Regions from separate parts of the Streptomyces sp. NPDC002788 genome, predicted to be linked through region 1. Evidence: riboswitches for the same ligand, from Rfam matches in the RefSeq annotation. Region 1 holds a riboswitch; each other region holds the start of a gene.

Evidence for each region. A riboswitch is a leader RNA that binds a small molecule or an ion and turns the genes downstream of it on or off. The one in region 1 is predicted to bind cyclic di-AMP.
Region 2: another riboswitch for cyclic di-AMP. It lies ahead of ACWD1U_RS21560 (NlpC/P60 family protein); the one in region 1 lies ahead of ACWD1U_RS27600 (transglycosylase family protein).
Region 3: another riboswitch for cyclic di-AMP. It lies ahead of ACWD1U_RS03160 (M23 family metallopeptidase); the one in region 1 lies ahead of ACWD1U_RS27600 (transglycosylase family protein).
Region 4: another riboswitch for cyclic di-AMP. It lies ahead of ACWD1U_RS10100 (M23 family metallopeptidase); the one in region 1 lies ahead of ACWD1U_RS27600 (transglycosylase family protein).

The regions. Positions count from the first base shown of each region.
Region 1 is NZ_JBSFVB010000016.1:82,295-89,873, reverse strand. Features, by position in the region: gene ACWD1U_RS27615 (DUF501 domain-containing protein) at 1-197, opposite strand, end outside; gene ACWD1U_RS27610 (FtsB family cell division protein) at 244-720, opposite strand; gene eno (phosphopyruvate hydratase) at 864-2,144, opposite strand; gene ACWD1U_RS27600 (transglycosylase family protein) at 2,410-3,105, opposite strand; cyclic di-AMP (ydaO/yuaA leader) riboswitch at 3,110-3,276, opposite strand; gene ACWD1U_RS27595 (transglycosylase family protein) at 3,506-4,471, opposite strand; gene ACWD1U_RS27590 (cytochrome P450 family protein) at 4,651-5,910, opposite strand; gene ACWD1U_RS27585 (nucleoside triphosphate pyrophosphohydrolase) at 6,073-7,095, opposite strand; gene ACWD1U_RS27580 (SurA N-terminal domain-containing protein) at 7,159-7,579, opposite strand, start outside.
Region 2 is NZ_JBSFVB010000011.1:150,954-158,532, forward strand. Features, by position in the region: gene ACWD1U_RS21550 (M23 family metallopeptidase) at 1-385, shown strand, start outside; gene pcrA (DNA helicase PcrA) at 457-2,961, opposite strand; cyclic di-AMP (ydaO/yuaA leader) riboswitch at 3,277-3,449, shown strand; gene ACWD1U_RS21560 (NlpC/P60 family protein) at 3,458-4,627, shown strand; gene ACWD1U_RS21565 (SLAC1 family transporter) at 4,704-5,633, shown strand; gene ACWD1U_RS21570 (hypothetical protein) at 5,611-5,964, opposite strand; gene ACWD1U_RS21575 (NlpC/P60 family protein) at 6,387-7,454, shown strand; gene ACWD1U_RS21580 (LuxR C-terminal-related transcriptional regulator) at 7,464-7,579, opposite strand, start outside.
Region 3 is NZ_JBSFVB010000001.1:725,641-733,219, reverse strand. Features, by position in the region: gene ACWD1U_RS03165 (M16 family metallopeptidase) at 1-1,288, shown strand, start outside; cyclic di-AMP (ydaO/yuaA leader) riboswitch at 1,492-1,656, shown strand; gene ACWD1U_RS03160 (M23 family metallopeptidase) at 1,669-2,436, shown strand; gene ACWD1U_RS03155 (GntR family transcriptional regulator) at 2,622-3,317, shown strand; gene ACWD1U_RS03150 (HPr family phosphocarrier protein) at 3,479-3,760, opposite strand; gene ACWD1U_RS03145 (bifunctional acetate--CoA ligase family protein/GNAT family N-acetyltransferase) at 3,938-6,760, shown strand; gene ACWD1U_RS03140 (DUF5998 family protein) at 6,812-7,399, shown strand; gene ACWD1U_RS03135 (alkaline phosphatase family protein) at 7,399-7,579, shown strand, end outside.
Region 4 is NZ_JBSFVB010000004.1:226,687-234,265, forward strand. Features, by position in the region: gene ACWD1U_RS10075 (ATP-binding protein) at 1-1,083, opposite strand, end outside; gene ACWD1U_RS10080 (MBL fold metallo-hydrolase) at 1,614-2,879, opposite strand; partial or broken gene ACWD1U_RS10085 (glutamate dehydrogenase) at 3,020-3,238, shown strand; gene ACWD1U_RS10090 (SGNH/GDSL hydrolase family protein) at 3,621-4,406, opposite strand; gene ACWD1U_RS10095 (DUF6250 domain-containing protein) at 4,552-4,833, opposite strand; gene ACWD1U_RS10100 (M23 family metallopeptidase) at 4,904-5,842, opposite strand; cyclic di-AMP (ydaO/yuaA leader) riboswitch at 5,847-6,001, opposite strand; gene ACWD1U_RS10105 (alpha-galactosidase) at 6,320-7,579, opposite strand, start outside.

The sequences.
Region 1 (7,579 bases):
GTCAGGTAGTAGAGCGTCGGGAAGGGCGTGCCGTCGGGCAGGCGGGGGGCCGTCTCCACGACGTCGGGCTGTCCGCAGGGGCAGCGGTGCGCGATGGCCCGCAGGCCGCGCGGGGGCCGACCGAGCTGCTGCTTGAAGGCCTCGACGTCCGCGTCGGTGGGCTCGGTGCGCGGGGTGGTCGGCGGGGGCGTTTCCATGACTGTCTTCAGGCTGTCTTTCTCTGGGTGTTCTCTCGGGTCACGTTCACTGGTCGGAGGCGTCGGCCTCGTCGACCCCGTCCCAGACGTTCGCGTACCAGGGGCGGTCGGCCGCCCCCAGGTCGCTGCGCGACTGTTTCGCCGCGTGCGGGTCGACGACGATGAAGCCCGTCTCCCCCGGCATGACGTAGTGCAACCGCTGCCGGATCTGCTGCTCGGCGTACGCGTCGTCCTGCCAGCGCGCCTTTTGGTCGCGCAGTTGTTCGACCCGCTGCCGGGCCTGCTGCTGTTCCCGCTGGAGGTCCTCGATCTCGGCGCGCTGGGAGACGTACTGCCGCATCGGGTAGGCCAGGGCCACGATCAGCGAGCACATCACCAGGGCGAGCAGCGCGGCCCGGCCGGTCAGCCGGGAGCGGCGGGCCTGGCGCCTGGTCTGGGAACGGTAGACCCGGGCCGCGGTCTGCTCGCCGAGCAGCCGGATCCTGGTCGTGGTGGAGAAACGGTCCCGGTCCTTCACGGCCATGACTGTCCGCCTCCCGTTCCACCGTCATACGCGCGTACGTCCCCGGACACGGTACGGGACCGAGTACGGGGACGTACGTACGACCGGCGCAAGCCTTGACCCGGGCCGGGGACCTGCTTGACCCGGGGCGCGCCTTCTCGCGGTCAGCCCTTGAAGCGGGGGAAGGCGCTGCGGCCGGCGTAGACCGCGGCGTCGTCGAGGATCTCCTCGATGCGCAGGAGCTGGTTGTACTTGGCGACGCGCTCGGAGCGGGCCGGGGCGCCGGTCTTGATCTGGCCGCAGTTGGTGGCGACGGCCAGGTCGGCGATGGTGACGTCCTCGGTCTCGCCGGAGCGGTGGGACATCATGCACTTGAAACCGTTGCGCTGGGCCAGCTCCACGGCGTCCAGGGTCTCGGTCAGCGAGCCGATCTGGTTGACCTTGACCAGCAGGGCGTTGGCCGCGCCCTCCTCGATGCCGCGGGCGAGGCGCTCGGGGTTGGTGACGAACAGGTCGTCGCCGACGAGCTGGACCTTGTCACCGAGCTTGTCGGTGATGGTCTTCCAGCCCTCCCAGTCGTCCTCGAACAGCGGGTCCTCGATGGAGACGAGCGGGTACGCGTCGACGAGCTCCGCGTAGTACTCGGTCATCTCGGCGGCCGAGCGGTTCTTGCCCTCGAAGGTGTAGACGCCGTCCTTGTAGAACTCGGAGGCGGCGACGTCGAGCGCCAGGGCGATCTGCTCGCCGGGGGTGTAGCCGGCCTCGTTGATCGCCTCGAGGATGAGGTCGAGGGCCTCTCGGTTGGAGCCGAGGTTCGGGGCGAAGCCGCCCTCGTCGCCGAGGCCGGTGGCCAGGCCCTTGCTCTTCAGGACCTTCTTCAGCGTGTGGTAGACCTCGGCGCCCCAGCGCAGGGCCTCGGAGAAGGACTCCGCGCCGATCGGCGCGATCATGAACTCCTGGATGTCCACGTTGGAGTCGGCGTGCGAGCCGCCGTTCAGGATGTTCATCATCGGCACCGGCAGCAGGTGCGCGTTCGGGCCGCCCAGGTAGCGGAAGAGCGGCAGGTCGCTGGCCTCGGAGGCGGCGTGGGCGACGGCGAGGGAGACGCCGAGGATGGCGTTGGCGCCGAGGGAGCCCTTGTTGTCGGTGGCGTCCAGGTCGAACATGGCCTGGTCGATCAGGCGCTGCTCGGTGGCGTCGTAGCCGACCAGCTCCGGGCCGATCTGCTCGATGACCGCGAGGACGGCCTTCTCCACACCCTTGCCGAGGTAGCGGTTCGAGTCGCCGTCGCGGAGCTCGATGGCCTCGAAGGCGCCCGTGGAGGCGCCGGACGGGACGGCGGCACGGCCGGTGCTGCCGTCGTCGAGGCCGACCTCGACCTCGACCGTGGGGTTGCCTCGGGAGTCCAGGATTTCCCGGGCTACGACGACGTCGATGGACGGCACGAGCATCTCCTTCTTCATGTGACGCGGATACGCGGGTCACGTGGACCCGGCGAGGCGCGGGCCTCGGTGGCTCGCGACATGAGCCTAACCGGCTCCGGGCGATCGGCCACCGCGTCGCCCACCCCATGGACAGAACCGAGAGTAAATTGTTTCCGAACGGAACAAAGCCGTATCGCAAAGACCGGCGGAAAGAACCCCGCCCCGGTGCGTACGGGGGAGGACGCACCGGGGCGGGGAGCCCGTGAGGACGGGGGCGGGCCGCTGCTTACTTCAGGTGCAGCTGCTGGCCCGGGTAGATGAGGTCGGCGTCGTCGACGATGTCCTTGTTCAACTCGTAGAGCTTCTCCCAGCCACCCTTGACCTTCTTCTCCGTGGCGATGGTGCTGAGGGTGTCACCCTTGACGACCTTGTACTCGCCGTCGCCCTTCTTGACCTTCTTGCCGGTCGGCGTGGTGACGGTCTGCTTGGCGGCCGGGCGCTCCTCGGAACGGGAGGCCGGCTGCTGCTCCGTCTGGCGGGTCTCGGTGCTCTGCTGGTTCTGCTGCGAGGAGCTGCCCGAGTCGCTCGAGGAGCCGCCACCGGTGTAGCCGGCACTCGACAGGCCCTTGCCGCAGACCGGCCAGGCACCCTTGCCCTGGCTGGCGAGGACCTTCTCGGCGATCTCGATCTGCTGGGCCTTGGTGGCCTGGTCGGCGGTGGAGGCGTACTTGGTGCCGCCGTAGCCGGACCAGGTGGAGGCGGAGAACTGCAGACCGCCGTAGTAGCCGTTGCCGGTGTTGATGGACCAGTTGCCGCCGGACTCGCACTGGGCGACGGCGTCCCACTCGGAGGCGGTGGCGGCGGAGGCGTTGCCGGCCGCCATCAGCGGCGCGGCGACGGCGGCGGAGGCGACACCGGCGACGGCGATGGCACGGGTGGCCTTGGACGGACGACGGTGCTTGCTCTTGCCGGAAAACAGCATGAATGGATCCCCTCACCGACGCCTGCGAGGTGAGCTGTCGGGTTCGGGCCGGTCGAGTTGCCCGGCCACGTCCCTCACGGGACGCGGCTTCACCCCTAGCCCTTCCGGCGCAACTGGCCGGTCGGGCGCCTACCTTGGGTCCCCCGCTCCTGCCTACGGCGCTTTGACGCGACGACTGTTCCCGTGCGGCCGCTGGCAGGATTCGGCGTTGCGGCAGCCGGGGCTCGCGGTGACGAGCGATCACGACCGTAGACACGCGATCGCCGGAATTTCAAAGACGATCAGGGCTTCTGAGATCTATCTCTCACCGCACTTATACGGGACATTCACCGCGAATGGTGACGTGAACTCGCACGGTTTCGGGGCGACTTCCGCCCTCGTTTCCGCACTGCCCGAACGGCTACTCCTCGTCCGCTTCGACCCTTGTCGTGAGCGTCTGACCGGGGCGGATGAGGTCGGGGTCGGAGCCGACGGCCTCCTCGTTCCCGGCGTACAGCACGCGCCATCCGCCGCGGAGGTCAAGGGAGTCGGCGATGGACCAGAGGCTGTCGCCGGGGCGGACGGTGTAGGAGCCGTCCGAGAGCGCACGGGAGACGCCGTCGCCGCGCGAGGCGTGCCGGCCCGCGGAGTCGCCCGTACGGCCCATGCGGCTGTCCCCGGTCGCGGAGTCCCCGTCGGCGCTGGGTCCGCGGTGGCGGCCGGAGCCGATGTCGGTCAGGGCCGAGGAGTCGCTGCTCTGCCGCGAGTTGCCCGACTTGTCACTCTCGGGGGTGGCCGAGGGGGAGCTTTCAGCGTCTTGGTCCTGCGGCGCGGAGCTCTTGAATTCGAGCGACTTGCCGGACTTGTCGGTTTCACCCTGCTCGGTCGACCGGGCGTCGGAAGACGTGGATGCCGACGGAGAGGGCGACGGCGACGACTCGGAGGAGTCGAGCAATCCGGGCGAGTCGGTCGGCGTGGACGAGTCGGATGATTCAGAGGTGTCCGACTTCGAGCCCTGCTGGAGACCGGAGAGCAGTCCGCAGGTGCGCCAGGCGCCGACCCCCTGGTCGGCGAGGATTCTCTCGGCCACGGCTATCTGCTGGGAACGGCTTGCCAGGTCGGCGCTCGCGGCGTAGTCGAGGCCCCCGTGGTTCTCCCAGTCCTCCTGGGACAGCGCGAGGCCGCCGAAGTAACCGTTGCCGCTGTTCTGGCTCCAGGCGCCGCCGGTCTCGCAGTCCGCGACCCGGTCCCAGGTGGTGCCGTCGGCCGCGCTGGCACCGGAGGCCCCGAGGAGCGGGATCGCGATGGCGGAGCCGGTCACTCCGGCCGCGACGAGGAGAGCCGGAGCCTGGCGGGGGCGACGGTGCCGACCGTTCCCGGAGAGCATACGGAGACCTTTCGCGAGACAGCAGTGATCAACGCGGCACGAGTCCCGGGCCGCGTTGATGGGTGAACGTATCGGCACACGATCACTTGTCACAAGTTCATGCCGCGCAGATCACGTGAAGATCACAGACATGACGGCGTGTCATGTTTGGCCGATTCACTCGCTGGTCATGGCGGCCGTCACGCCGGTGTGAACTCGACGGGCAGGGTGCGCAGCCCGCGCATGATGAGGCCGCCGCGCCATCTCAGCTCGGCCGGGTCCGCCGCGAGCCGCAGGTCCGGGAGGCGGGTGAGGAGGGTGGCGAGCGCGGCCCGGCCCTCCAGGCGGGCGAGCGGAGCACCGAGGCAGTAGTGGATGCCGTGGCCGTACCCGAGGTGCTGGTTGTCGCGGCGGGAGAGGTCCAGCACGTCCGGGTCGGCGAACCGCTCCGGGTCCCGGTCCGCCGCGGCCAGGACGACCAGGACCGGGTCGCCGGCCTCGATGCGCTGCCCGCCGATGGTGAGCGGCTGCGTGGCGAAGCGCCAGGTGGCGAGCTCGACGGGGCCGTCGTAGCGGAGGAGTTCCTCGACGCCGGTGGCCAGGAGGCCGGTCTCCCCGGCGGCGAGGGAGGCCTGGAGCCGGGCGCGCTGCCCGGGGTGGGTGAGCAGGGCGTAGGTGCCGTTGCCGATGAGGTTCACGGTGGTCTCGAACCCGGCGAACAGCAGGATGAACGCCATGGCCGCCGCCTCGTTCTCGGTGAGGTGCTCACCGTGGTCGAAGGCGCGGATGAGGCCGGAGATGAGGTCCTCGCCGGGGGCGGGTTCGGCGGGCAGCGCCTCCCGCTTGCGGTGGATGAGGTCGGCGAGGTAACCGCGCATCTTCTTCACGGACCGTGCGACGCCGCCGCGGGGCCCGCCCTGGTGACGGATCATCATGCCCGCCCAGTCGCGGAAGTCGTCCTGGTCCTCGCGGGGGACGCCGAGCAGGTCGCAGATGGCGTAGATGGGGAGCGGGAAGGCGAACTCGTGGATCAGGTCGGCGGACCCCTGCTCCGCGAACTTGTCGATGAGCCCGTCGGTGAGCTCCTGCACCCGTGGCGCGAACTCGGCGACCCGGCGGGGCGTGAACGCCTTGGACACGAGCCGCCGCAACCGGGTGTGGTCCGGCGGGTCGATGTTGAGCAGATGCGTCATCAGCTCCGCCTTGCGCTCACCGGGGATCCCGGTCCTGCCCTTGGCGTGCGCGGGTTCGTCGTGATGCGCCGGGTTCTTGGAGAGCCGGTTGTCGGCGAGTGTCTGCTTGGCGTCCGCGTATCGCGTGACCAGCCAGGCCTCCACACCGCTGGGAAGCCGCGTCCTGTGCACGGGGGCGTGCTCACGGAGCCAGGCGTAGGCGGGGTAGGGGTCGGTGGCGAATTCCCACGAGAACAGTTCGGGCGCCCCGGGCACTTCATGTTGCATGCCACGACCCTACGCAGCGGCCGGTGGGGCGGTGGTCGCCGCTGTCAGCGGCAGGGGCTGTGAGCTACCTGGGCGCTTCGGCAACGGGAGGCGCGGTGCCAAGGCCGCGCGACCCGGGCGGGCACAGTGCATGGACCCCTGAGCGGCCCGCCGGGCCCGGCCTCACGGCCGTCGCTCTCCGCCTTCGGCCTCCCTGATCGCGTCCCGGTACGCGCGGGCCGCTGCCCGCAGGGCCGCCTCCGGGTCGACGCCCTCGGCCTCGGCGCGGACCGCGAGGGCCAGGAGGTCGTAGCCGATCCCCTCGACGGGCGGGAGGGGTACGTCGAGGGCGGCCGTGCGGGCCCGGGAGGCCAGCTTGGCGGCGAGGGCCAGGCCGGGCTGGCCCAGGGGTATGCCCTCGGTGACGGAGGTGCGCTGCTTCTCGACCGCCTTGGTGCGCAGCCAGTGGGCCTTGACCTCCTCGGGGGTCGTGGCCGTCTCGTCGCCGAAGACGTGCGGGTGGCGGTGGATGAGCTTGTCGACGATGCCGCCGGCCACGTCGTCGATGGAGAAGGGCGCCTCCAGGTCGTCCTCGGCGATCCGGGCGTGGAAGACGACTTGGAGGAGGACGTCACCGAGCTCCTCGCGCAGCTCGTCGCGGTCGCCCTCCTCGATCGCCTCGACGAGTTCGTACGCCTCCTCGATGCCGTACTTCGCCAGGCCCTTGTGCGTCTGCCGGGACGACCAGGGGCATTCGGCGCGGATGCGGTCCATGACCTGGACGAGGTCGAGGAGGCGAGCGCCCGGCAGGTCGTAGGAGGCGGGGAGCAGCTCCAGCTCGGGCATGGCGACACGGCCGCTGCCGGCGAGGCGGGCCAGGCCGTCCGTCAGGGCCGGCTCGCCCTCGCCGGTCGCCACGACGACCACCGTGCGGCCGCCGGCGCAGGCGTCGACGAGCTCCTGGGCGGTGGGGGACGCCTCGTCGACGGTGACGCCCGCCTCGCGCAGATACGGCAGCTGCGGGTGCGTGCCGTCGGCGCACAGCACCTGGTCGGCCGTGTGCAGTGCCTGCCAGGCGGGCCAGGAGAGCAGGCCGGGGGCGACGCGGTGGCTGGTGGTGAGCAGGACGATGCGGCCGGGGGCGGCGGCCGCGCCGGGGGCGGTCCGCTCGGGGCCCGGGGTGGCTTCGGGGCTGTTGGCGTTCACGATTCGAAGCTATCCCACGCCGCCGACGGTCCCGGAAGTCGTCCGCAGTCCCCGGAGATCGCCCTACATGGACTGCTGCGTCTGCGCCGCCGTCACGTCTCGTACCCACGGCGTCTTGGCGTCGGCGCGGCTGCTCTTCTGGACGTCCCAGGTGCCGTAGCGCGGGTTGAGGTCGATGTTCAGGTCCTTGGAGGCCTCGGACAGGGCCTTCCAGAACTCGGGCCGGTTCGTGTCGGTGCCGAGCTTCTCGGCGAGCTTCTGGGCCTCCAGCTGGAGGCGGAGGTTCTCCTCGAGGCGCTGCGGCGGGATGCCGTACTGCTGGAGCCAGGTCGTCTCCAGCGCCTTGGCGCCGCCGGCCTGCGCCTCCAGGCCGGAGCGCATCTGCTGGATCTCCCGGCGGGTGACGCTCACCCCGGCGTCCTCGGCGGCACGGTGCAGCACCCGGTCGAGGAGCATGGTGTGCAGGGTGTCGCGGGTGAGGGTG
Region 2 (7,579 bases), on a different contig from region 1:
GCCGGTGGCGGAGCACGGACTCAGCGCCTACTACGGCCAGTCCGGTATCAACTGGATGTCCCTGCACACCGGCATCGACTTCCCCGTCTCGTACGGCACGACCGTGATGGCCGCGACCGACGGCACCGTGCGCACCCAGTGGAACAGCGCGTACGGCAACATGATGATCGTGACCGCGAAGGACGGCACAGAGACGTGGTACTGCCACCTCTCCACCTACACGGTCCCCTCGGGTACGACCGTGAAGGCCGGCGATCCGATCGCGCGCTCCGGCAACTCCGGCAACTCCACCGGCCCGCACCTGCACTTCGAGGTGCGTCCGGCCGGCGGCTCGGCGATCGACCCGCTTCCGTGGCTGCGCAGCCACGGCATCAACCCGACGTAACGTCCCGGCAGTCTCCGGCCGCCGGGCGCGAGGCCCCCGCCGGCCCGGCCGACCGGGGGCAGCTCACCGTGCTACAGCTTCTCCACCGGCGCGTACCGCAGCAGCAGCCGCTTCGGCTTGGTCTCGCCGAAGTCGATGGTCGCCTCGGCGTTCGCGCCGGTGCCCTTGACCCCGACGACGGTGCCGAGCCCGAACTGGTCGTGGGTGACCCGGTCTCCGACCGCCAGTGAGACCACCGGCTTCTCGGAGGTGCGGCGCGTGGCGAACCCGGACGCGCCCGAGGCCGACGAACGCGAGCGGGAGGAGGACAGCGAGGACGCCACCGCCGAGACGGGCCCGGAGGACGCGGGCGCGGTCGCACCCGTGCGCTTCCACTCCATGTGAGCCGGCGGGATCTCCTCCAGGAACCGGGAGGGCGGGTTGTAGGACGGCTGGCCCCAGGCGCTGCGCAGCGTGGACCGTGTCAGGTACAGCCGCTCCCGCGCGCGCGTGATGCCGACGTAGGCCAGGCGGCGCTCCTCCTCCAGCTCCTTGGTCTGGCCGAGGGCGCGCATGTGCGGGAAGACGCCGTCCTCCATGCCGGTCAGGAAGACGACCGGGAACTCCAGGCCCTTGGCGGTGTGCAGGGTCATCAGCGTGATGACGCCGTCGCCGTCCTCCTCGTCGGGGATCTGGTCGGAGTCGGCGACCAGGGCGACCTGCTCGAGGAACTCGGACAGCGTGCCCCCCGGGGCGGCGGCCCCTGAGGTCTCCGCGCCCTCGCCGCGCTCCTGCTCGAACTCCATGGCGACGGCGGCGAGTTCCTGGAGGTTCTCGATCCGGGTCTCGTCCTGCGGGTCCGTGGAGGCCTGCAACTCGGCGAGGTACCCGGTGCGTTCCAGGATCGCCTCCAGCACGGTGGCCGGTCCGGCGCCGGACTCGACGATCGTACGGAGGTCCTCCATCAGCGTGTTGAACCGCTTGACGGCGTTGGTGGAGCGCGCGGCCATGCCGTACGCCTCGTCCACGCGCTTGAGCGCCTGCGAGAAGCTGATCTTCTCCCGCTGGGCCAGGGCGTCGATCATCGCCTCGGCGCGGTCGCCGATGCCCCGCTTGGGGACGTTGAGGATCCGGCGCAGCGGGACCGAGTCCTCGGGGTTGGCCAGCACGCGCAGGTAGGCCAGGACGTCCCGGACCTCCTTGCGCTCGTAGAAGCGGACGCCGCCGACGACCTTGTAGGGCAGGCCTACGCGGATGAAGATTTCTTCGAAGACACGGGACTGGGCGTTGGTGCGGTAGAAGACGGCGACGTCGCCGGCCTTCGCCTCACCCGCGTCCGTGAGGCGGTCTATCTCGTCGGCGACGAACTGCGCCTCGTCGTGCTCGGTGTCGGCGACATAGCCGGTGATCCGCGCGCCCTCGCCGGCGTTGGTCCACAGGTTCTTGGGGCGGCGGGACTCGTTGCGCTCGATGACCGCGTTGGCCGCGCTGAGGATGGTCTGGGTGGAGCGGTAGTTCTGCTCCAGCAGGATCGTCGTCGCGTCCGGGTAGTCCTCCTCGAACTGGAGGATGTTGCGGATCGTCGCGCCGCGGAAGGCGTAGATCGACTGGTCTGCGTCGCCCACCACGCACAGCTCGGCGGGCGGGACGTCGTCCGGGCCCGGCGGTACGTCGACGGGGTGCTCGGAGGTGCCGACGAGCTCCCGGACGAGGGCGTACTGGGCGTGGTTGGTGTCCTGGTACTCGTCCACCAGCACGTGCCGGAAGCGGCGGCGGTAGTGCTCGGCGACGTCCGGGAAGGCGCGCAGCAGGTTGACCGTCGTCATGATCAGGTCGTCGAAGTCGAGGGCGTTCGCCTCGCGCAGCCGCGACTGGTACATCGCGTAGGCCTGGGCGAGGGTCTTCTCGAAGCCGTCGGTGGCCTGGGCGGCGAAGTCCTCCTCGTCGATCAGCTCGTTCTTCAGGTTGCTGATCTTGGCGCTGAAGGACTTGGGCGGGAAGCGCTTGGGGTCGAGGTCCAGGTCGCGGCAGACCAGGGCCATCAGGCGCTTGGAGTCGGCGGCGTCGTAGATCGAGAAGGAGGATGTGAAGCCGAGTTTCTTGCTCTCCCGCCGCAGGATGCGGACGCACGCACTGTGGAACGTCATGACCCACATGGCGTTCGCCCGCGGGCCGACGAGCTGCTCGACGCGCTCCTTCATCTCACCGGCGGCCTTGTTGGTGAAGGTGATCGCGAGGATCTGGCCCGGGTGCACGCCCCGCTCGGCGAGCAGGTGGGCGATGCGGTGCGTGAGCACGCGGGTCTTGCCGGAGCCGGCGCCGGCCACGATGAGCAGCGGGGAGCCGGAGTGGACGACGGCGGCGCGCTGGTTGTCGTTCAGCCCCTCCAGGAGGGCGGCGGTGTCCACCACCGGGCGCGGGGCGCCGTCGCGGTAGTAGGCGTCCCGGTCCGGCGGCGCGTCGAACTTCCCGCCGAACAGATCGTCCGGAAGCGGCTCCGGAGCGTGATCGTCCTCGGGCGGCGGCGGGGGCTCGTCCGCGGGGCCGCGCTGGGCCTGGAGGTCCGCCAGGAAGCTGTCGTCAAAGAGGCTGCTCATCGCTCTCCGAGTCTAGGGCGCCCCACTGACAGCCCGCCGCCACCCCGGAGACATCACCCGCTCATGCGGGCCCCGCCGATCGGACGCCTGGCGCGTTATCACCCTCAAGAACCGCATGATCACGCCTCGCTACTCCCGCCGCAAATGCGGACGACTCGCAATCAACCCTCCGCGATTACTCACTCTCAGCAAGGCCCTGGACTGAGGTCACGAAAATGTATCGGGCATATCACCCACCAACCTTCACAAGGACCACACGAGTTGGCTACGGTGCGACCGGGCCGCATGACCCTCACCGGCGAACGTCGCCGGGCCGCGCGGCCTCCGCCGAGTCCGGCGTGCCGCAGCGGCAGCCGGAGCCGGGGACCCAACCGAGGACCTGGGGTGAATCGGCCCGGCTCCGCATCCGGAGAAGGCCGTAGGGCAACCCTTCCGAACCACCCGCCCGAACCCGACAGCTAACCCGGTAGGCGGACGATGGAAGGAGTCGCCTCCCTTGGCGTCGCACCGCAAGTCGCGTCCTACGGGTACGCGCGTGGCAGGCATACGGACCCCCGCCCTCGCAACGGCGGCCCTCACCTCCGTGGCCCTGCTGTCCCAGTCGGCCAACGCCGCCCCCGAGGCCGACGAGAAGCCCAGCCTGGAGGAAGTCGAGAAGAAGGTCGACGACCTGTACCGCCGGGCCGAGTCGGCGACCGACAAGTACAACGCGGCCAAGGAGAGGACCGCGAAGCAGCGCAAGCGCGTCGACACCCTCCTCGACGACGTCGCGCAGCGCGCCCAGAAGCTCAACGAGGCGCGGGACGAGCTGGGTTCCCTCGCCTCCGCCCAGTACCGCACCGGCGCCTCCGCCCCGGACACGGCGACGTTCCTGCTCGCGGACACCCCGCAGGACTACTTCGACCGGACCCAGCTGATGGACCGGATGACCGGCCGTCAGAAGGAAGCGGTCGACGACTACGTCACCCAGCAGTCCGAGACGATGAAGAAGCGTCAGGAGGCCACCGAGAGCCTTGAGGCGCTGACCGAGTCGCAGAGCGACCTGAAGACGGCCAAGGCGACCGTCCAGAGGAAGCTGGCCGACGCACGCGAGCTGATGTCGAAGCTGACCGCCGAGGAGAAGGCACGGCTCGCGGCGATCGAGAAGCAGAAGCAGGAGGAGGCCGCCCGCCAGGCCGCCGAGCTGGCCCGGCAGCAGGCCGCGCAGCACAAGGCGCAGGAGGAAACCACCCAGCAGCAGGGCAGCGACTCCGCGTCCGCGGGCTCCGGCTCGTCCTCCTCGATTGTCCCGGCCGACTCCTCGTACGCCACCAAGGCCGACAAGGCGCTCGCCTTCGCCCGCGCCCAGATCGGCAAGCCGTACGTCTGGGGCGCCGTCGGCCCCGGTTCCTACGACTGCTCCGGCCTCACGCAGGCCGCATGGAGGGCCGCGGGCGTGACCCTGCCCCGCACGACCTACGACCAGGTCGGCGCCGGCACCACGGTCCCGCTCTCCCAGGCCCAGCCCGGCGACCTGGTCTTCTTCTACGACGACCTCGCCCACGTCGGCATCTACATCGGCAACGGCATGATGATCCACGCCCCCAAGCCCGGCACCTATGTGCGCGAGGAGTCGGTCTACTACGACGGCGAGTCGGCGATCCACAGCGTGGTGCGGCCGGCCTGAGAGTCTCGTACGTTTTCGAGGGGCACGCGCGCGTGCCCCTCCCGTAACGCCCACGCCGCTCTCTAGCATCGGCGCTATGTCCGGTCCCTCCCCGTTTGCCACCTGGTGGGCGACGTATGCGCTGGCGACCGGCACCGTGTCGGTCGGTCTCGACTCGGCGGGGTACGGGATCCTCTCCCGCGTCGCCCTCGCCCTGGCCTGCGCGGCCTGGCCGGCGTCGGCCGCGAGCCTCGTCCAGCGGGCGCGCGGCGGGTGGAGAGCGGAGGTTCCGGCCGTGCTCACCACCGTGGCGGCGACCGCCGTGCTCGGCACCGGCTTCTCTGCGGCCGGAGCGCAGGCACCGGCCTGCGCCCTGCTGGTGCTCGCCGCACTGCCCTGGGCGGCGCTGCTCGCCGTGGAGGTCAGGGAGCGGCGCGGCACCGTGTTCCTGCGCTGTGTGGCCACCCAGGGCCTCGCCGTGCTCGCCGCCACGCTCGCCGCGGCCGAGTCGGCGGCCTGGCTCGCGCACGCGGCCCTGGTGCTGTTCTGGCTGGGCCTCGCGCTCTGCTGCTTCGCCCTGTTCCGCTTCCAGCCCCGGCAGGTGGAGGAGGGACGCGGGGACCAGTGGTTCGCGGCCGGCGCGCTCGCCGTCTCGGCGCTGGCCGGAGCGAAGCTCCTCGGCGCCGACAGCGCGCACCTGTACCTCTGGAACGAGGACGGCAGCAGTGCCCTGCGCACGACTACCGTCATCCTGCTCGTGCTCGCCCTGGTCTGCTGCGTCGCCCTGCTCGTCGCCGAGCTCTTCTGGCCCCGGCACCAGTACGACGTCCGGCGCTGGGCGACCGTGTTCTGCGTGGCCGTGACGGCGGCGGCGGCTCTCGCGACCGCCGCCGCGCTCGATGTCCCCTGGCTCGACGGCGCCGGGGAAGCACTGCTGTGGATCGCGGTGGCCGTGTGGCTCGGGTGCACGGCCTGGGCGGTCGCCGCCGCCCGGTCCGCCCGGGTCAGGTCCAGAGCACGGCGATGAAGATGTTCGCCGTGGTCAGCAGCCCCACCAGGCCGAAGAGGCCCTTGTCCACCTTCTCGTCGTCGCGTTTCACATAGACCAGGCCCAGGATCACGATCAGCAGCGCCAGCTTCACGCCGATCTTGATGTTGTTCACGGACTGGTCGTCGGCCTGGTTGAGGCCGACCAGGATCACACCGGTGACCAGCATCGTCAGCGCGCCGTGCAGCATCGCGGGGGTGTAGCGGGCGGTGCCCTCGCGCATCGCCTTCATCTGGGTGAGGAAGCCGCCCAGGAGCGAGGCGATGCCGATGATGTGGAGACCGACGAAGAGGTGGATGAGTACGTCCATGAGGCCGGAGCCTAATCAGGGCCTTCCAGGCCACCCGGCACCGGCCCACCGGTGCATATATGCGCCCCATAGCATCCGATCACCCTCATTCGCCCATGATTCGACACATCGGTCATCACGCTGAGTGAAGCCGATTGTGCCGAGGTGGGATCGCGGTCACATACGGTCACCACCAGTCCTCTCGGGACAGTTCCGCGCACCCGCCACCGGCCGGCCACCACTCGGTTTAGCGTCCTCCCCCAGGTGACCGGCTCCCCACCGCCGCCCGGGCCAGGGGCGGCAGTCGGGCACCACCGCCGAGAAGGTCCGGCGGCGGTCCGCTTCCCCTGTGCGGACCGTCGCCGGACGCGCGCAGGCCGCTGTCCGCTCCCCAGGCGGCCGTGCGCACTCACCGGCGGCCGAGGAAAGGACGTGGCCTCCAGTTGGCAGCGCACCGCAAGCCCCGACAGCGCTCGATGGGTGGCAGCAAGGCCCGTACGGCCGCCACGATCGCCCTCGCCGGCGCGGCGACGGCGACGGGCTTCGACGGAACCGGGCACGCCGAACCGCAGCTCACCCCGGGCCAGGTCAAAGCCAAGGTGGACAAGCTGTACCAGGAAGCGGAGGTCGCCACCGAGAAGTACAACGGCGCGAAGGAGGAGGCCGAGGCGGCCGGGCGGCGGCTGAAGGGCCTCCAGGACCAGGCGGCGCGCAAGGAGGAACGGCTCAACTCGGCCCGCGAGACGCTCGGTTCGGTCGCCGCCGCGCAGTACCGGGCCGGCGGCCTCGACCCCGCGATGCAACTCGCCCTGTCCGACGATCCCGAGCGGTACCTGGAGAACGCCGAGTTCGTCGAGCGGGCCGGCAACCGGCAGAACGCCGCCGTCACGCGCGTGCGCCGGCAGCTGAGGGAGATCGAGCAGCTGCGCGGGGCCGCCCACATCGAGCTGACGTCCCTGAAGTCGCGGCAGACGGATCTGCAGCGGCACAAGAAGACCGTCACCGGCAAGCTGGGTTCCGCGCGGCAGCTGCTGTCCCGGCTCAGCGCGCAGGAACGTTCCCGACTCGGCGAGGCACCGGGCACGGACCGCGCCTCACGCTCCTCAACGGGCCCGCGGGACACACTGGCCGCTCCGGGATCCACCGCGTCCCAGGCGCCCAACGCCCGCGCGGCCGCCGCCGTCTCCTACGCCTACCAGAAGCTCGGCAGCCCCTACGTCTGGGGCGCGACCGGCCCGAACGCCTTCGACTGCTCGGGCCTCGTCCAGGCCGCGTACCGCTCCGCGGGCGTCTCCCTGCCCCGCACGACGTACTCCCAGATCGCCGCCGGCCGCCGCGTCTCCCGCTCCGAACTCCTCCCCGGCGACCTAGTCTTCTTCTACGCCGGCATCAGTCACGTCGGCATCTACGTGGGCGACGGGCGCATGATCCACGCCCCGAACCCCTCGGCGCCGGTTCGCATCGCCCCGCTCGCCGAGATGCCGTACGCGGGGGCGACACGGGTGGTGTGACCGGGCCGGTCACACCAGCCGGCGAGCCGTCGCCCAGCGGGTCAGTTCGTGCCGGTTGGACAGCTGGAGCTTCCTGAGGACCGCCGAGACGTGCGACTCGACGGTCTTCACGGAGATGTACAGCT
Region 3 (7,579 bases), on a different contig from region 1:
ACTGACACTGCTGCGCTGCCACCGCCCCGGCCAGCAGGTCGTCGCCGTGGAGGTGCTGCTGGACGCGCCCCTGGACGCCGAGCCGGCCGGCCTCGACGGCGTCGCCACGATCATGGCCCGGGCCTTCTCCGAGGGCACCGACAAGCACTCCGCCGAGGAGTTCGCCGCCGAGCTGGAGCGCGCCGGCGCCACCCTCGACGCGCACGCCGATCACCCCGGCGTCCGAATCAGCCTGGAGGTGCCGGCCTCCCGGCTCTCCAAGGGAGTCGGCCTGCTCGCCGACGCTCTCAGGGCGCCCGCGTTCGCGGACAGCGAGATCGAGCGGCTGGTCCGCAACCGCCTCGACGAGATCCCGCACGAGCTGGCCAACCCCTCGCGCCGCGCCGCCAAGGAGCTCTCCAAGGAGCTGTTCCCGGCGAGCTCGCGCATGTCGCGGCCACGGCAGGGCACCGAGGAGACGGTCGCCGCGATCGACTCCGCGGCCGTACGCGGCTTCTACGAGAAGCACGTCCGCCCCGCCACGGCCACCGCCGTGGTCGTCGGCGACCTCACCGGCATCGACCTCGATGCCCTGCTCGGCGACACGCTGGGCGCCTGGACGGGCTCCTCGGCCGAGCCGCGCCCGGTGCCGCCGGTGACCGCCGACGACACGGGCAGGGTCGTCATCGTGGACCGCCCGGGCGCCGTCCAGACGCAGCTGCTGATCGGCCGCATCGGCCCGGACCGGCACGACCGCGTGTGGCCCGCGCAGGTGCTCGGCACGTACTGCCTCGGTGGCACCCTCACCTCCCGCCTGGACCGCGTCCTGCGCGAGGAGAAGGGCTACACCTACGGGGTGCGCTCGTTCGCCCAGGTCCTCAGGTCCGCCCCGGACGGCACCGGTGCCTCGATGCTCGCCATCAGCGGTTCCGTGGACACCCCCAACACCGGCCCCGCGCTGCAGGACCTCTGGACGGTGCTGCGTACCCTCGCCGCCGAGGGCCTCACCGACGCCGAGCGGGACGTCGCCGTGCAGAACCTGGTCGGCGTGGCGCCTCTGAAGTACGAGACGGCGGCTGCCGTCGCGTCCACCCTGGCCGACCAGGTAGAGCAGCACCTGCCCGACGACTACCAGGCCACGCTGTACCGGCAGCTCGCCGCGACCGGCACCGTGGAGGCGACCGCGGCGGCCGTCAGCGCCTTCCCGGTGGACCGGCTGGTGACCGTCCTCGTGGGTGACGCGGCGCAGATCAAGGGCCCGGTCGAGGCCCTGGACATCGGCGAAGTCACGGTCGTCGCCGCCGAGTAGCGAGACGCGGGCGGCACGCGTACGGAGGGGCCCTGGTTGTCTCCTAAGGCACCAGGGCCCCTGTATGCCCGAATTGATACGGAGGTTGCCTGTCTGCCCTGTGGTATGCGCTACAAAAGCCGGGATTCGTTTGGGAATTGAAAGTGGACCCGTTTAGCGTCATCCGGGCTGTTCGTCAGGCAGTGCGCCGCACCCGCGGCACCGGACAGTCATCGCCGAGTCCCCGCACGGCGCGAGCCAGGGGAGCCGGGGACCCAACGCAGTCCCTGGGGTGAATCGGACGCCCGCGCGAACCGCGAGGGGGTCCGTAGGAGACCTTCCTGCTCCGAACCCGTCAGCTAACCCGGTAGGCGAGAGGGAAGGAAAGGACCAGCCACCACATGGCGTTCACACGCGCCACCGGGAAGCACCGTCGTCCCAGCCGGATCCAGCGCGGCACGGCCCGCGCGGCGGGCGTCGCGGCCCTCGCCACCACCGGCGTCCTCGGCACCGTGGCCGCCCCGGCCGCCTTCGCCGCCGAGCCCGCCCCGGAGCAGACCGGCCTCACCCCGGTCGTCACCATGGGCGACACCGTGGCCCAGCAGATCGACGCCCAGGCCGTCGCGCAGCAGCACGCGGCCGAGGAGGCCGCCGCCAAGAAGAAGGCCGAGGAGGCCGCCCGCAAGCGGGCCGAGGAGGCGGCCGAGAAGGCCCGCGAGGCCAAGGAGCGCGCCGCCCGCGAGGCCGAGCGCAAGCGTCTCAACAGCTTCCAGTCCCCCATCCCGGGCTCCTACGTCTCCACCGGTTACAAGTCGGGCGGCGCCATCTGGTCCTCCGGCAGCCACACCGGCATCGACTTCCACGCCGCCACCGGCACCTCCGTCCACGCGGTCGGCATGGGCACGGTCGTCGAGGCCGGCTGGGGCGGTTCCTACGGCAACCAGGTCGTGATCAAGATGAACGACGGGACGTACACCCAGTACGGCCACCTGTCGTCCATCGGCGTCTCGGTGGGCCAGCGGGTCACCCCGGGTCAGCAGATCGGCCTGTCCGGCGCGACCGGCAACGTCACCGGCCCGCATCTGCACTTCGAGGCCCGCACGAGTCCTGAGTACGGCTCCGACATGGACCCCGTCGCCTACCTCCGCTCGCACGGCGTGGACGTCTGACGGCACCTTTCGCTGTTCCCGAGGCCCCGGCTCCCCGAGCCGGGGCCTTTCGGTTCCCGGCGGCCCGCTGTCCAAAAAATATCCCTGGATTCCGGCCTGCCGTCGGAAATTCGGGCTCATTGCAATAGAGTCACGGAACACGCGTCACTCGTCGGCGTTTCACGGGGATTAAGCGGAGGTCGGTCATGCGTATTCCCGCGCACTCGGTGTGCACGGCCATCCGGGACGACATCGTCGCGGGTGTCCACGCACGCGGCAGCCGGCTCACCGAGGAACTCCTCGCACGCCGCTACGGCGTCTCGCGCGTACCGGTCCGGGAGGCCCTGCGCACCCTGGAGGCCGAGGGCTTCGTGGTGACCCGGCGGCACGCGGGCGCGTGCGTGGCCGAACCCACCGAGCAGGAGGCGTCCGACCTGCTGGAGATGCGCATGCTGCTGGAGCCGCTCGGCGCCGCGCGGGCCGCCCAGCGCCGCACCGAGGCCCATCTCAAGGTCCTGCGCGGTCTGGTCCGGATGGGTCAGGAGCGCGCCCGCCGGGGCAACAGCGACGACCTGCGCTCCCTGGGTGGCTGGTTCCACGAGACGCTCGCACAGGCCTCCGGCAGCCCCGCGCTGACCTCGATGCTCACGCAGCTCCGCCACAAGATCCTCTGGATGTACGCCGTCGATCCACCGGCGAGCCCGGTGGAGTCCTGGAGCGAGCACGGAGCGATCGTGGACGCGGTGGCGCGCGGGGACGGCGAGCGCGCGCGGGCGGTCACGGCGCTGCACGCCGAGCGCGCGACGGCCGCGCACCGCCTGCGGTTCGGCTCCGCCGGGGAGCGCACCGAGCGTGTGAGGAACTCGCAACATGCCGTAAACACGTCGAGTCTGCGGCATTAACACGAGAGCCGTATACAAAGAGCAGGAAATTGCGGGGGGCTATTTCTGCTGTCGTCATTTCGCGGGAGAGAAATTAGCCGCGTGGCGAGGAAATGGCGAAGGGCTCGCCCGATGAATTCGGACGAGCCCTCCCGTGTGCGCCGGAGCCGGCGCGAATGGACTCAGACGGTCTCGGGCAGTTCCTCGAGACCCTCGGAGACCAGCTTGGCCAGTCGGTCCAGGGCGGCGTCCGCGCCCTCGGCGTCGGAGGCGAGGACGATCTCCTCGCCGCCCTGGGCGCCCAGGCCCAGAACGGCCAGCATGGAGGCCGCGTTGACGGGGTTGCCGTCAGCCTTGGCGATCGTCACCGGGACGCCTGCGGCCGTGGCGGCTCGGACGAAGATGGAGGCGGGGCGGGCGTGGAGGCCCTCGGCCCAGCCGACGTTGACGCGGCGCTCAGCCATGTGTTGCTGCCCTTCGGTGTTCAGGGTTGTCTAGACCAGTTTCCCATACGTGAAGCCCACCCGGAGCGGTCCTGTCGTTCCACTCCGGGGTGCCGTCGGATCGCGGCCTCGACCCGACTGACGCCCTCCACAGACTGCCTCGCGCCGTTGTCAGGCGCTAGCCGTACTCTGGGGCCCATGCAGACCTCGCCGGACCGGCACGAGTATCCCGCCCACTGGGAGGCCGACGTGGTGCTGCGCGACGGTGGCACCGCGCGCATCCGGCCCATCACCGTCGATGACGCCGATCGCCTCGTCAGCTTCTACGAGCAGGTCTCCGACGAGTCGAAGTACTACCGCTTCTTCGCGCCGTACCCTCGCCTGTCCGCCAAGGACGTCCACCGCTTCACGCACCACGACTTTGTGGACCGGGTGGGACTCGCGGCCACGGTCGGCGGCGAGTTCATCGCCACCGTACGCTACGACCGGATCGGCGCGGACGGAACGCCCGCGTCCGCACCGGCCGACCAGGCCGAGGTCGCCTTCCTGGTCCAGGACGCCCACCAGGGCCGCGGGGTCGCCTCCGCCCTGCTCGAACACATCGGAGCCGTCGCCCGCGAGCGCGGCATCCGCCGCTTCGCCGCCGAGGTACTGCCCGCCAACAACAAAATGATCAAGGTGTTCACGGACGCCGGGTACACCCAGAAACGCAGCTTCGAGGACGGCGTCGTCCGTCTCGAGTTCGACCTGGAACCCACCGACCGCTCCCTCGCCGTGCAGTACGCGCGCGAACACCGCGCCGAGGCCCGCTCCGTGCAGCGGCTGCTCGCGCCCGGCTCGGTCGCCGTCATCGGCGCCGGGCGCACCTCGGGCGGCGTGGGCCGCAGTGTCCTCGGCAACATCCGCGACGCCGGGTTCACCGGCCGGCTGTACGCCGTGAACAAGGCCCTCCGCGAGGAGCAGAAGGAACTCGACGGCGTGCCCGCGCACCGCTCGGTGCGGGACATCGACGGCCCGGTCGACCTCGCGGTCGTCGCCGTACCGGCCGAAAACATCACCGAAGTCGTCACCGAGTGCGGCGAGCACGGTGTGCAGGGGCTCGTCGTGGTCTCCGCCGGCTACGCCGAGAGCGGCCCCGAGGGGCGCGAACGCCAGCGTGCGCTCGTACGGCACGCGCGCACGTACGGCATGCGCATCATCGGCCCCAACGCCTTCGGCGTCATCAACACCTCCCCCCGGGTGCGGCTCAACGCCTCCCTCGCCCCCGAGGTCCCCCGCCCGGGCCGGATCGGCCTGTTCGCCCAGTCCGGCGCCATCGGCATCGCCCTGCTGTCCCGGCTGCACCGGCGCGGCGGCGGCGTCACGGGCGTGAGCGGCGTCTCCACCTTCGTCTCCTCCGGCAACCGGGCCGACGTCTCCGGCAACGACGTCCTGCAGTACTGGTACGAGGACCCGGACACCGACGTCGTCCTCATGTACCTGGAGTCCATCGGCAACCCCCGCAAGTTCACCCGCCTCGCCCGCCGCACCGCCGCCGCGAAGCCACTGGTCGTCGTCCAGGGCGCCCGGCACGCCGCCGCCCCCCAGGGGCATGCCGTACGGGCGACCCGGCTGCCGCACGCGACCGTCTCGGCCCTGCTGCGGCAGGCCGGCGTCATCCGGGTCGACACCATCACCGAGCTGGTGGACGCCGGCCTGCTCCTCGCCCGCCAGCCGCTGCCCGCCGGCCCCCGGGTGGCGATCCTGGGCAACTCCGAGTCGCTCGGCCTGCTCACGTACGACGCGTGCCTCGCGGAGGGCCTCCGGCCGCACCTCCCGCAGGATCTGACCACAGCGGCGTCGGCGGCGGACTTCCACGCGGCCCTGTCGCGCGCGCTGGCCGACGACCGGTGCGACGCGGTGGTGGTCACCGCCATACCGGCGGTGGGGGAGCGGTCGGTCGCGGACGAGGCCCTCGCGCAGGCACTGCGCTCGGCGGCGGCCTCGGCTCCTGCCAAGCCGGTCCTGGTGGTGCACGTGGAGCTCGGCGGCCTGGCGGAGGCCCTGTCGGCGGCGGCGAGCACGGCGCCTCAGGCCGGGGCGGACCATCCTTCGCACAGCGCCCCTCGCCCGGCCTCCGCCGAACAGCGACTTCCCGCTGCCGAGGCCCCCGAAGGCACCCACCTCATCCCCGCCTACCCCGCAGCCGAGCGCGCCGTCCGCGCCCTCGCCCAGGCCGTCACCTACGCGCAGTGGCGGCGCGACGCCGCCGACCCCGGCAAGGTGCCCGAGTACGACGACATCGACGAGAAGGGCGCCGCCGCCCTGATCGAAGGCCTCCTCGCGCGCGGGCAGGGACTCACGCTCGGCACGGAGGAGACCTGCGACCTGCTCGGCCACTACGGCATCCAGGTCCACCGCGCCCTGCCGGCCCCGACCCCCGACGCCGCCGTCGAGGCCGCCCGCACCCTGGGCTACCCCGTGGCCCTCAAGGCCACCGCACCGCACCTCAGGCACCGCGCCGACCTGGGCGGCGTACGCCTCGACCTTGCCGACGAGGAGCAACTGCGCCGGTCGTACGCCGAGTTGACCGAACTGTTCGGCGCGGCGGAGGAACTGCGCCCCGTCGTGCAGCGCATGGCACCGCGCGGTGTGGACGTCGTCGTCCGGGCCGTCATCGATCCCGCGGCCGGCGCCGTGCTCTCCTTCGGGCTCGCCGGGGCCGCCTCCCAGCTGCTCGGGGACACGGCGCACCGGCTGATCCCGGTGACCGACCGCGAGGCGACCTCCCTGGTGCGGTCGATCCGCACCGCGCCCCTGCTGTTCGGCTGGCGCGGCTCCGCACCGGCCGACACCCGCGCCCTGGAGGAGCTGCTGCTGCGGGTGTCCCGGCTGGTGGACGACCACCCCGAGGTCGTCGCGGTCACCCTGGAACCGGTGGTCGTCGCCTCGCACGGCCTGAGCGTCCTGGGCGCCTCCGTCCGCCTCGCGCCGCCGCCCGCCCGCGACGACCTCGGCCCGCGGACACTCCCCGCGTACTGACAGGGGCCGAGCGGTGCCTCGCAGTCAGTGGACCCCCGTAGGATGGGCGTCATGGCCAAGACCAGTACGACGACCCAGGGGCTGCGGGCGGCGATCGAGCGCAGCGGCTACTACCCGGCCCTCGTGGCCGAGGCGGTGGAAGCCGCCGTGGGCGGCGAGCCCATCCGGTCGTACCTGGTCCACCAGGAGACGACGTTCGACCAGAACGAGGTGCGGCGGCATGTGACGGTGCTCGTCCTCACCGACAACCGCTTCATCGTCAGCCACACCGACGAGCAGGCCGCCGACAGCACCTCCCCGACGCCCTACGCCACGACGTCGACGGAGTCGGTGAAGATCGGCCGTATCTCGTCGATCGTGGTCAGCCGCGTGGTCGCCAACCCGGAGTCGTACCAGCCGGGCACGCTGCCCCGCGAGGTGGTCCTCACCATCGGCTGGGGCGCTGTCTCCCGCATCGACCTGGAGCCCGCCGCCTGCGGCGACCCCAATTGCGAGGCGGACCACGGCTACACCGGCAACTCGACGGCGGACGACCTCAGCCTGCGCGTCAGCGAGGCCGGGGACGGACCGGAGACCGTGCGCCAGGCACTCGCCTTCGCGCAGGCCCTCTCCGAGGCGACCGCGGACACCGGCCGCTGATGGCGCAGCCCAAGACGGCCTGGGACCCCCATCCCGAACCGCTCGCCGTCGCCTCCGCACCGGTCCCCGAGTACGGCGGCGGATCGCTCGCCGACCTCCTGCCGACCCTGGCCGCCGGCCTGGACGTGCCGGGCATGACCGCCACGATCCCCGAGCTGGCCCCCGCCGACCGGAACTGCG
Region 4 (7,579 bases), on a different contig from region 1:
GGCGAGGAGCCGCGCGACGTTCACCTGGTCCGGGTCGGCGAGCAGGGCGTTCATCCGTGCCTGCTCCTCGACGGGCATGCCGAGGCCGCGGTCCTCGACCTCGACGGCGAGCCCGGAGGTGACGAGGTTGGCACGCAGCAACACCTGGGTGTGCGGGGCGGAGAACACCGTGGCGTTCTCGACGAGTTCGGCCAGCAGGTGGATGACGTCGGCGACGGCGTGCCCGCGCAGCTGTCCGTCGATCGGCGGGACGAGCTTGACCCGCGAGTACTGCTCGACCTCGGCGATGGCCGACCGCAGAACCTCGGTCATGGGGACCGGGTTGCTCCACTGCCGGCGGGAGACGGCCCCGCCGAGCACCGCGAGGTTCTCGGCGTGACGGCGGATACGGGTGGCGAGGTGATCGACGTGGAAGAGCCCTTTGAGCAGGTCGGGGTCCTCCATCTCGTTCTCGAGCTCGTCGAGGATGGAGATCTCGCGGTGGACCAGGGACTGCAGGCGCCTGGCGAGGTTGACGAACACCTCGAGCTTCTGTTCGCTGCCCGTCTGGCTGGAGAGCTGGGAGGCGTGGACGACGGCGGTGACGGCGCCGTCGTGCGCTCGGGCCAGGTCGGCGGTGAGGAGGTCGAAGTCGTCGGCGTCCTCGCCGGGGCCACCGGGCCTGCTCTGCGGATCGTGCTGCGGCGGGCCGTCGCCGCGGCGCAGCGCCTCGACCAGGGCGCGCAGATCCGCCTCACGGCGCGCGGTGGTGCGGCGCAGGAGGCCGACGCGGTCGTGCACGGTCCGGGCGGCCCGGTTGGCGGCCACCGCGGCGACGACGATGCCCACGAGGGTCACCGACACCGCGCCACCGAGCACGGCCCACAGGGTGAGGCCCGGCCGTACTCCGGTGGACCGGACGGTGAAGAGGACGGCCGCGCAGCCGCTGAGGGCGACGGCGACGGGCGGCAGTACGGCGATGCGCAGCAGTTGGGAGCGTATGTGGGTCTCGGGCAGCGCGGGTGCCGTGCGGGTGGCCGGGCGGCCGTGCCGCCCGCCCTCACGGCGTTCTGTGCGTGCGGCCGGGGCTCGGAGGTGAGACATCGGTGTCCTCGTACTCGTCCGTCGGGCCTGAGTGCCAGGGGGGCTTGCGGAGGTGCGCCCGGGCTCGGGGGGCCGCTTCCGCACGCCCCGACCGCCCGCGGTCTCACCCCGCTGCCGCCCGGCGCCGGCGCGAGCGGGGTCCGTGTGCCGCCCCGGGCCGGGGCCGACGGCGGCACCCGTGCCGGCGTCGGTGGTGCGCGGGCAGCGGGGATCCCCCTCGTGTCGGCTCCCTCGTCCGCCTTGCGCCTGCACGTGCCTGTCCCCCGCTCCCTGATCCGCACTGTTTCCCGACGGCCACTGACAGTAGTCGCCAGCGCATCATGTGCGGTGGGCAGTTGACAAACTCATACGGAGAGCGTCCCGCTCTGGTATGAGCTCTCGTACGACAGACCGATAACCCCCATATGAATCCGGCCAAGAACAGTCATGGTTCGATCCGACCTGGTCAGAAAGGGTCATACAGAAACGGCGAGGGGCCGGGGAGCCATCTGCTCCCCGGCCCCTCGCCGTCCGTCTGCCGTAGGCCCCGGTCAGCCCGCCGTGAGCGTCCCGGAATCCTCGGTCCCCTTGGCGCCCCTCCACCCTTCGTCACTCACTGTGTCGGTCTGGGCCAGGGCTGCCCGGTCCGACACGGTCTTGATCGTGGCGTCGGAGACGGCCTCCGCGACCGGACGGCCACCCGCCGGGGCGAGCGCCACCCCACGCCACCACGGCTCGGACGGGACGGTCCCGGCCGTGGGCTCGAAGGGCTCGCCCGGCCGGGGCAGGGCGATCCGCGCGCCCACGGCGCGCCCGGCCTCGAGCGTCCCCTCGCCGGGTTCCGCCCACGGGTGCGTGGCCAGATTGAAGGTGGCCCAGTGAATCGGCAGCATCGGTCCGTGCTGCGGTCCTCCCTGGAGGTCGAGATGGGCGCGCAAGCCCTCCTCGGGCGTCATGTGGATGTCGGGCCAGAAGCCGGAGTACGCGCCGATCTGGATCATCGTGGCGTCGAACGGGCCGTGCTCGGCACCGATCTCCTTGAAGCCGTCGAAGTAGCCGGTGTCGCCGCTGTGGTAGATCCGGCGCTCCTCGCCTTCGACGACCCAGGAGGCCCACAGCGTGTGCTGGGTGTTGCGCAGGCCCCGGCCGCAGAAGTGCCGGGCCGGGGTGGCGGTCAGGGTGAGGCCGCCGATCCTCGTCGACTCGTGCCAGTCCAGCTCGCGCAGCCGGCCGGCCGACACGCCCCAGTGCTCCAGGTGGGCACCGACGCCGAGCGGGACCGCGAACAGCGTGTCCGTGCCGGCCAGAGCCTTGATGGTGGGCATGTCCAGGTGGTCGTAGTGGTCGTGCGAGATGACCACGACGTCCACCGGGCCGAGCGCGGCGAGCGGCAGGGGCACGGGGTGCAGCCGCCTGGGACCGGCGAAGGCGAACGGGGAGCAGCGCTCGCCCCACACCGGGTCGAACAGGACCCGCCGGCCGTCGATCTCCGCGAGCACGCTGGAGTGCCCCATCCAGGTCAGCCGCAGCCCGGTGGCCGGGGGCCGGGCGATGTCGGCGAGGGTGGTGGCGTGCACCGGCACGGTGCCGTTGGGTATGCGGCGGGTGCGGGTCTCCTTGTCGAAGAAGACCTTCGCGAAGTCCAGGGCCGAGCCCGAGGGCCGGGTCCGCGCGACGCCGCCGGGGTTCTGGAAGACCCCGTCCTTGAAATGGGGCGATCTGCGGATGCGCGCCATGCGCTCACCGCGCGGGTCCGCGCCGAACGCCCCGGGCCGCAGCGCGCGGAGCCCGGAGCTCAGGGTACGGAAGCCGGCCACGGTACCTCCAGGTGGAGTCGGTCAGGCTTTCCATTATGGTCGGCCCCTACGACACCACTGGGGCGCAGGTGTCCCACTGACGGAGATACTGACCGACCATTCAGAAACCCGGTGGCGGAGGCTCCCCTGCGGCCAGCCCCCTGCTGTCCCTGGCCCGGGCCGATCATCACGGCCGGCAGGGCTTCCTGGTCGTCGACCGGCTGGTGCGCGGTGTCGCCGGCGGCGGTCTGCGGATGCGGGCGGGCTGCACCCTGGACGAGGTGACGGGCCCCGCCCGCGGCATGACCGTGAAGGAAGTCCTGCGCTACGCCCCCGCGAACCGCTACAAGCCGCTCGGCGGCGCCGAGGGCGGTATCGACGGGCTCGCCGCCCATGTGACGTCCTACGCCGGCGCGGTACCGCGGACGCGGGCGCAGCAGTGGGTGGAGGAGGCACTGTCGCGTGAACTGGCCCTGTAGTCACCCGCCTCGGCCCGGCCACAGGTTTCGCGGCACTGCGGGCGGGCCCGGCAAAGGCGCTGCGACGGGAGCCGTGACGCTCCCGCAACCGCCGGACGTCGGAAGGGGCCGTCTCAGGGTGTCCGCCCGCAGCGGTCGGCGCGTCGACGCCAGTGAGCCGGTAGGACACCCCATCACGCCGTTCCGAGGGCGTACCCCCCGGCGGCCCGGACCACCCACCGGCGTCATGCGCAAGCGCGCACCCCCACCGGCCAGCCACAGGCCACCGCAGGCACCCGCACCCTCACGCCACCGGAGCGATCCGCATCCGGATGTCCGCCGGGGACAGTGCCCCCTTGGCCGTCACATGGTCACCCGACGACTGCCCGCGCAGCCGGCGCCCGATCCACGGCACCAGGAACTCGCGTGCCCAGTGGACGTCGTCGCGCCGGATGTCGAGGGTGCCGCGCGGCGGCAGCGGTGGCCAGGGCTGCTCGGGGTCGGCCGGCACGTCGAGGCCGAGCACCTGGCCCGCCCGGAGCGCCACGCGCGTGTGCCCCTCGGGCGACAGGTGCAGCCGGTCGGCATCCCACGCCCTGCGGTCCTGGACACTGCGCAGGGACCACAGGTCGAGCACCGGGCAGCCGTACCGGTCGGCGATGGCCCGGACATGGCCGTTGTACGTAGCGATCTTGCCGCGCAGATGCTTGAGCACGGGCACGCCGCGGGTGTCGAATCCGGTCGTCACCATCACCGTGCCGGCCACGGCCGTGAGCTGGGCGAGAGCCCGCTCGAAACGCTCGGCCACCTCGTCCGGGTCGGTGCCGGGCCGGATGATGTCGTTGCCCCCGGCGCAGAACGAGACGAGGTCGGGGGCCATTTCGACGGCCCGCGGAACCTGGTCCGCCACGATCTGGTCGAGAAGCTTCCCGCGCACGGCGAGGTTGGTGTACTGGAAGTCGCCTTCAGGCCGGAGGTCGGCGAGCAGGACGGCGAACCGGTCGGCCCAGCCGACGAACGCCCCGTCGGGGCCGGGATCACCGACGCCCTCGGTGAAGCTGTCCCCCACCGCCACGTACGACCCGATCACTGCTCTGCTGTCACTCTTCGAATCGTCTGCCACAGCCGTTTATGATTCACCCTCGAATGTGACCTACGCGACCGTAGGCCGGGGTTGACGGGCGGTGAGAAAGGCCACTCCTAAAGTGTTCGCCAACTCCGGAATAGGCAGCCTGTCAGGGATGTTTCGGAGTGGACCGCCAAATCCGGAGGTCGGTGCGGTTCGGTTGGTTCGGGACCAGCAGCGTCTCGGTGCGGTCGTGGAACAGGGAGCGGACGCCGGATTCACCCACGTGACGGCGGAGCCCGGTGGTGGGGTCGCAGTTGTCGCCGTAACCGGCGTAGCAGGCCGTGGGGTGGTCGTACTCGTCGAGGGCACCCCCGCGCGGCGTGTCGAAGGGGGCGTCCGGGGACCGGACGTCGGTCGCGTTCCAGAAGTTGTTGATGGGTGCGCACACACCGAAGGCCGGACCCGGGGATCGGGGTCCGGCCTTCGGCCGCGTGTCGGGCAGGTGGTCGTGCGGTCGGTCAGCCGACGGAGACGCCGTGCGAGCGCAGGAAGGCGACCGGGTCCACGTCCGAGCCGTAGTCCGGCGTGGTGCGGATCTCGAAGTGCAGGTGCGGTCCGGTGACGTTGCCGGTCGCACCGGACAGGCCGATCTGCTGCCCGGCGGTCACGGTCTGGCCGGCCGAGACCGAGAGCTGGGACAGGTGGGCGTACTGGGCGTAGTAGCCGTCGTCGAGCTTGATGACGACCTGGTTGCCGTACGCGCCGCCCCAGCCGGCGGAAACGACCGTGCCCGCGCCGACGGCCTTCAGGGAGGTGCCGGTCGGGACGACGAAGTCGACACCGGTGTGGTAGCCGCTGGACCACATGCTGCCGGCCATGCGGTACGGCGTGCCGACGACGGCACCGGCCACCGGGAGGGTGTAGCCGCCGGCGTTGGTCTGGGCGGCCGGCTTGGCGGCGGCCGGCTTCGCAGCGGTCTCCGCCTTCGCGGCGGTCTCCGCCTTCGCGGACGACTCGGCGGAGGAGGACTTCTTCGCCGGCTTCTCGGCCGAGGCCTTCGGCGCGGACGAGGACGGCTTCTCGCTCGAGGCCGCCTTCTTGCCGATCGAGAGCTTGAGGCCCGGGTGGATCAGCGACGGGTCGTCGCCGACCGCGTCACGGTTGTCCGCGTAGAGCTTCTTCCAGCCGCCGCTGACGTGCTGGTCCTCGGCGATCTTCGCGAGCCAGTCGCCGGCCTTCACGGTGTACGTGCGGGTATCCGTGGCCTTTTCGGCGGCCTTCTTCTCGGCGGCCGGAGCGGACTGGACGGCCTTTTGCGGAGCCGACTGCGGGGCGGCCTGGGCGCCGGCGGCCCCCATGAGCGGAAGCGCGAGGGCGGCCCCGCCGGTTCCGGCGACGGCGATGGAACGGGTGAAACGCTGGGTCTTCGGGCGGCGGTGCTTACCCTTCGCGGGCATGGCGAATTCCTCTCCGTCGCCTGCGAGGTGAGCTGTCGGGTGCGGGCTGGAGATGCCCGGCCGCGCCCAGGCGCGGCTTAACCCCAAGCCGTTCCGGGAACCGGAACAGGCGTCTTACCTGTGGGTCCCCCGCTCCTGCCGTACGTCGGGTCAGTGTGTGGGGCTCCGGGCGGCGGCAGGATTAGGCGTCCGTCCGGATTGGTGTGGAACGTAAGCGACCAAGACGCAATGGGACAAGCTTGCGGTTGCCTGTGAAGCTCTTTTTCTTGACGCGTCGGCACATTTCATCGTCACCCAGCGTGGATTACCGATCTCCGGCTTTCACCAAGAACCCTGAATAACGCCAGAATTACGTGCACATGGCAACAACGCATCGTCACGAATATGACGATGGTCACGCACCCCGACCCCATCTCCTTTACGATCGGGGCACGTTATGGCTAAATGGCGAGAAAGCCCCCCATTAGGACATAAGGGCTACTTCTGTTTGAGGTGGACGACAGTAGCGTCCAGGTCGCCACGCAGACCGACCCGCAGGCCGTGATGCAACAGCACGGCGCCTCGGTGAATTTCGCCCGTTTCGAGGCATTCGTACGTTGCTGCCGGGTTGATACCGTGCAGCCGGAGCGCCGGCACGGGCTCGCCGTAGCGCTGCGCCTGGAGCCAGGCGAGGACGACGGTCTCGTCACCGAGGACGTACTGCACCGCGCTCAGACCACCCTCCGGGGGCCGCAGCCGATAGAGGTCGCCGCGCTGCACCACGGGCCGGATCTCCTTGTACAGCCCCACCCACTCCCGGGCCTCGGCGAGCTCCTCCTGCGTCCACCGCGTGAGGTCGCCGCCGACACCGAGCACCCCGGCCATGGCGCTGACGAACCGGAACCGCAGGGAGCTGGCCCGGTGGTTGAGCATGGCGTTCGGGCTGTCGGTGACCCAGGCGGCCATGACCCGGGCCGGGTGGATCTGGCTGAAGCCGTGCTGGACGGCGAGCCGGTCGAGCGGGTCGGTGTTGTCCGAGGTCCACACCTGGTCCGTCCGGCTCAGCACCCCGAGGTCGATCCGCCCGCCGCCGCCCGAGCAGGACTCGAAGGCCACGCCCGGGTGGGCGGCCCGCAGCCGGTCCAGCAGGGCGTACAAGCCCCGGACGTGGTCGACCCACAGCCGCTGCGGATAAGAGTCATCCGGCCAGCCGGCGTCGGTGAAGCAGCGGTTGAAGTCCCACTTGACGTAGTCGATCGGGGCACTGGAGAGGAGCCCGTCGAGCTGCTCCCACAGGTACTCCTGAACATCCTCGCGGGCAAGGTTGAGTACGAGCTGATTGCGGAATTCCGTCCGCTTTCGTCCGGGTTGGTACTGCACCCAGTCGGGGTGGGCGCGATACAGATCGCTGTCCGGATTGACCATCTCGGGCTCGACCCAGATCCCGAACTGCATGCCGAGGTCGTGCACCTGGTCGGCGAGCGGCCTGAGCCCGCCGGGGAAGCGGTCGGGGTTGGGGGTCCAGTCGCCGAGCCCGGCCCGGTCGCTGGTACGCGTCCCGAACCAGCCGTCGTCGACGACGAACAGTTCGACCCCCATGGCCGCGGCCCGCTCGGCCAGCGCCCGCTGCTGCTCCTCGGAGATGTCGAACTCGGTGGCCTCCCAGGAATTGAACAGCACCGGCCGGTCCCGCTCGGCGTCCGGGATCACGTGGGTCCGCTGATAGGCGTGCCAGGCGCGGCTCGCCCCGCCGAAGCC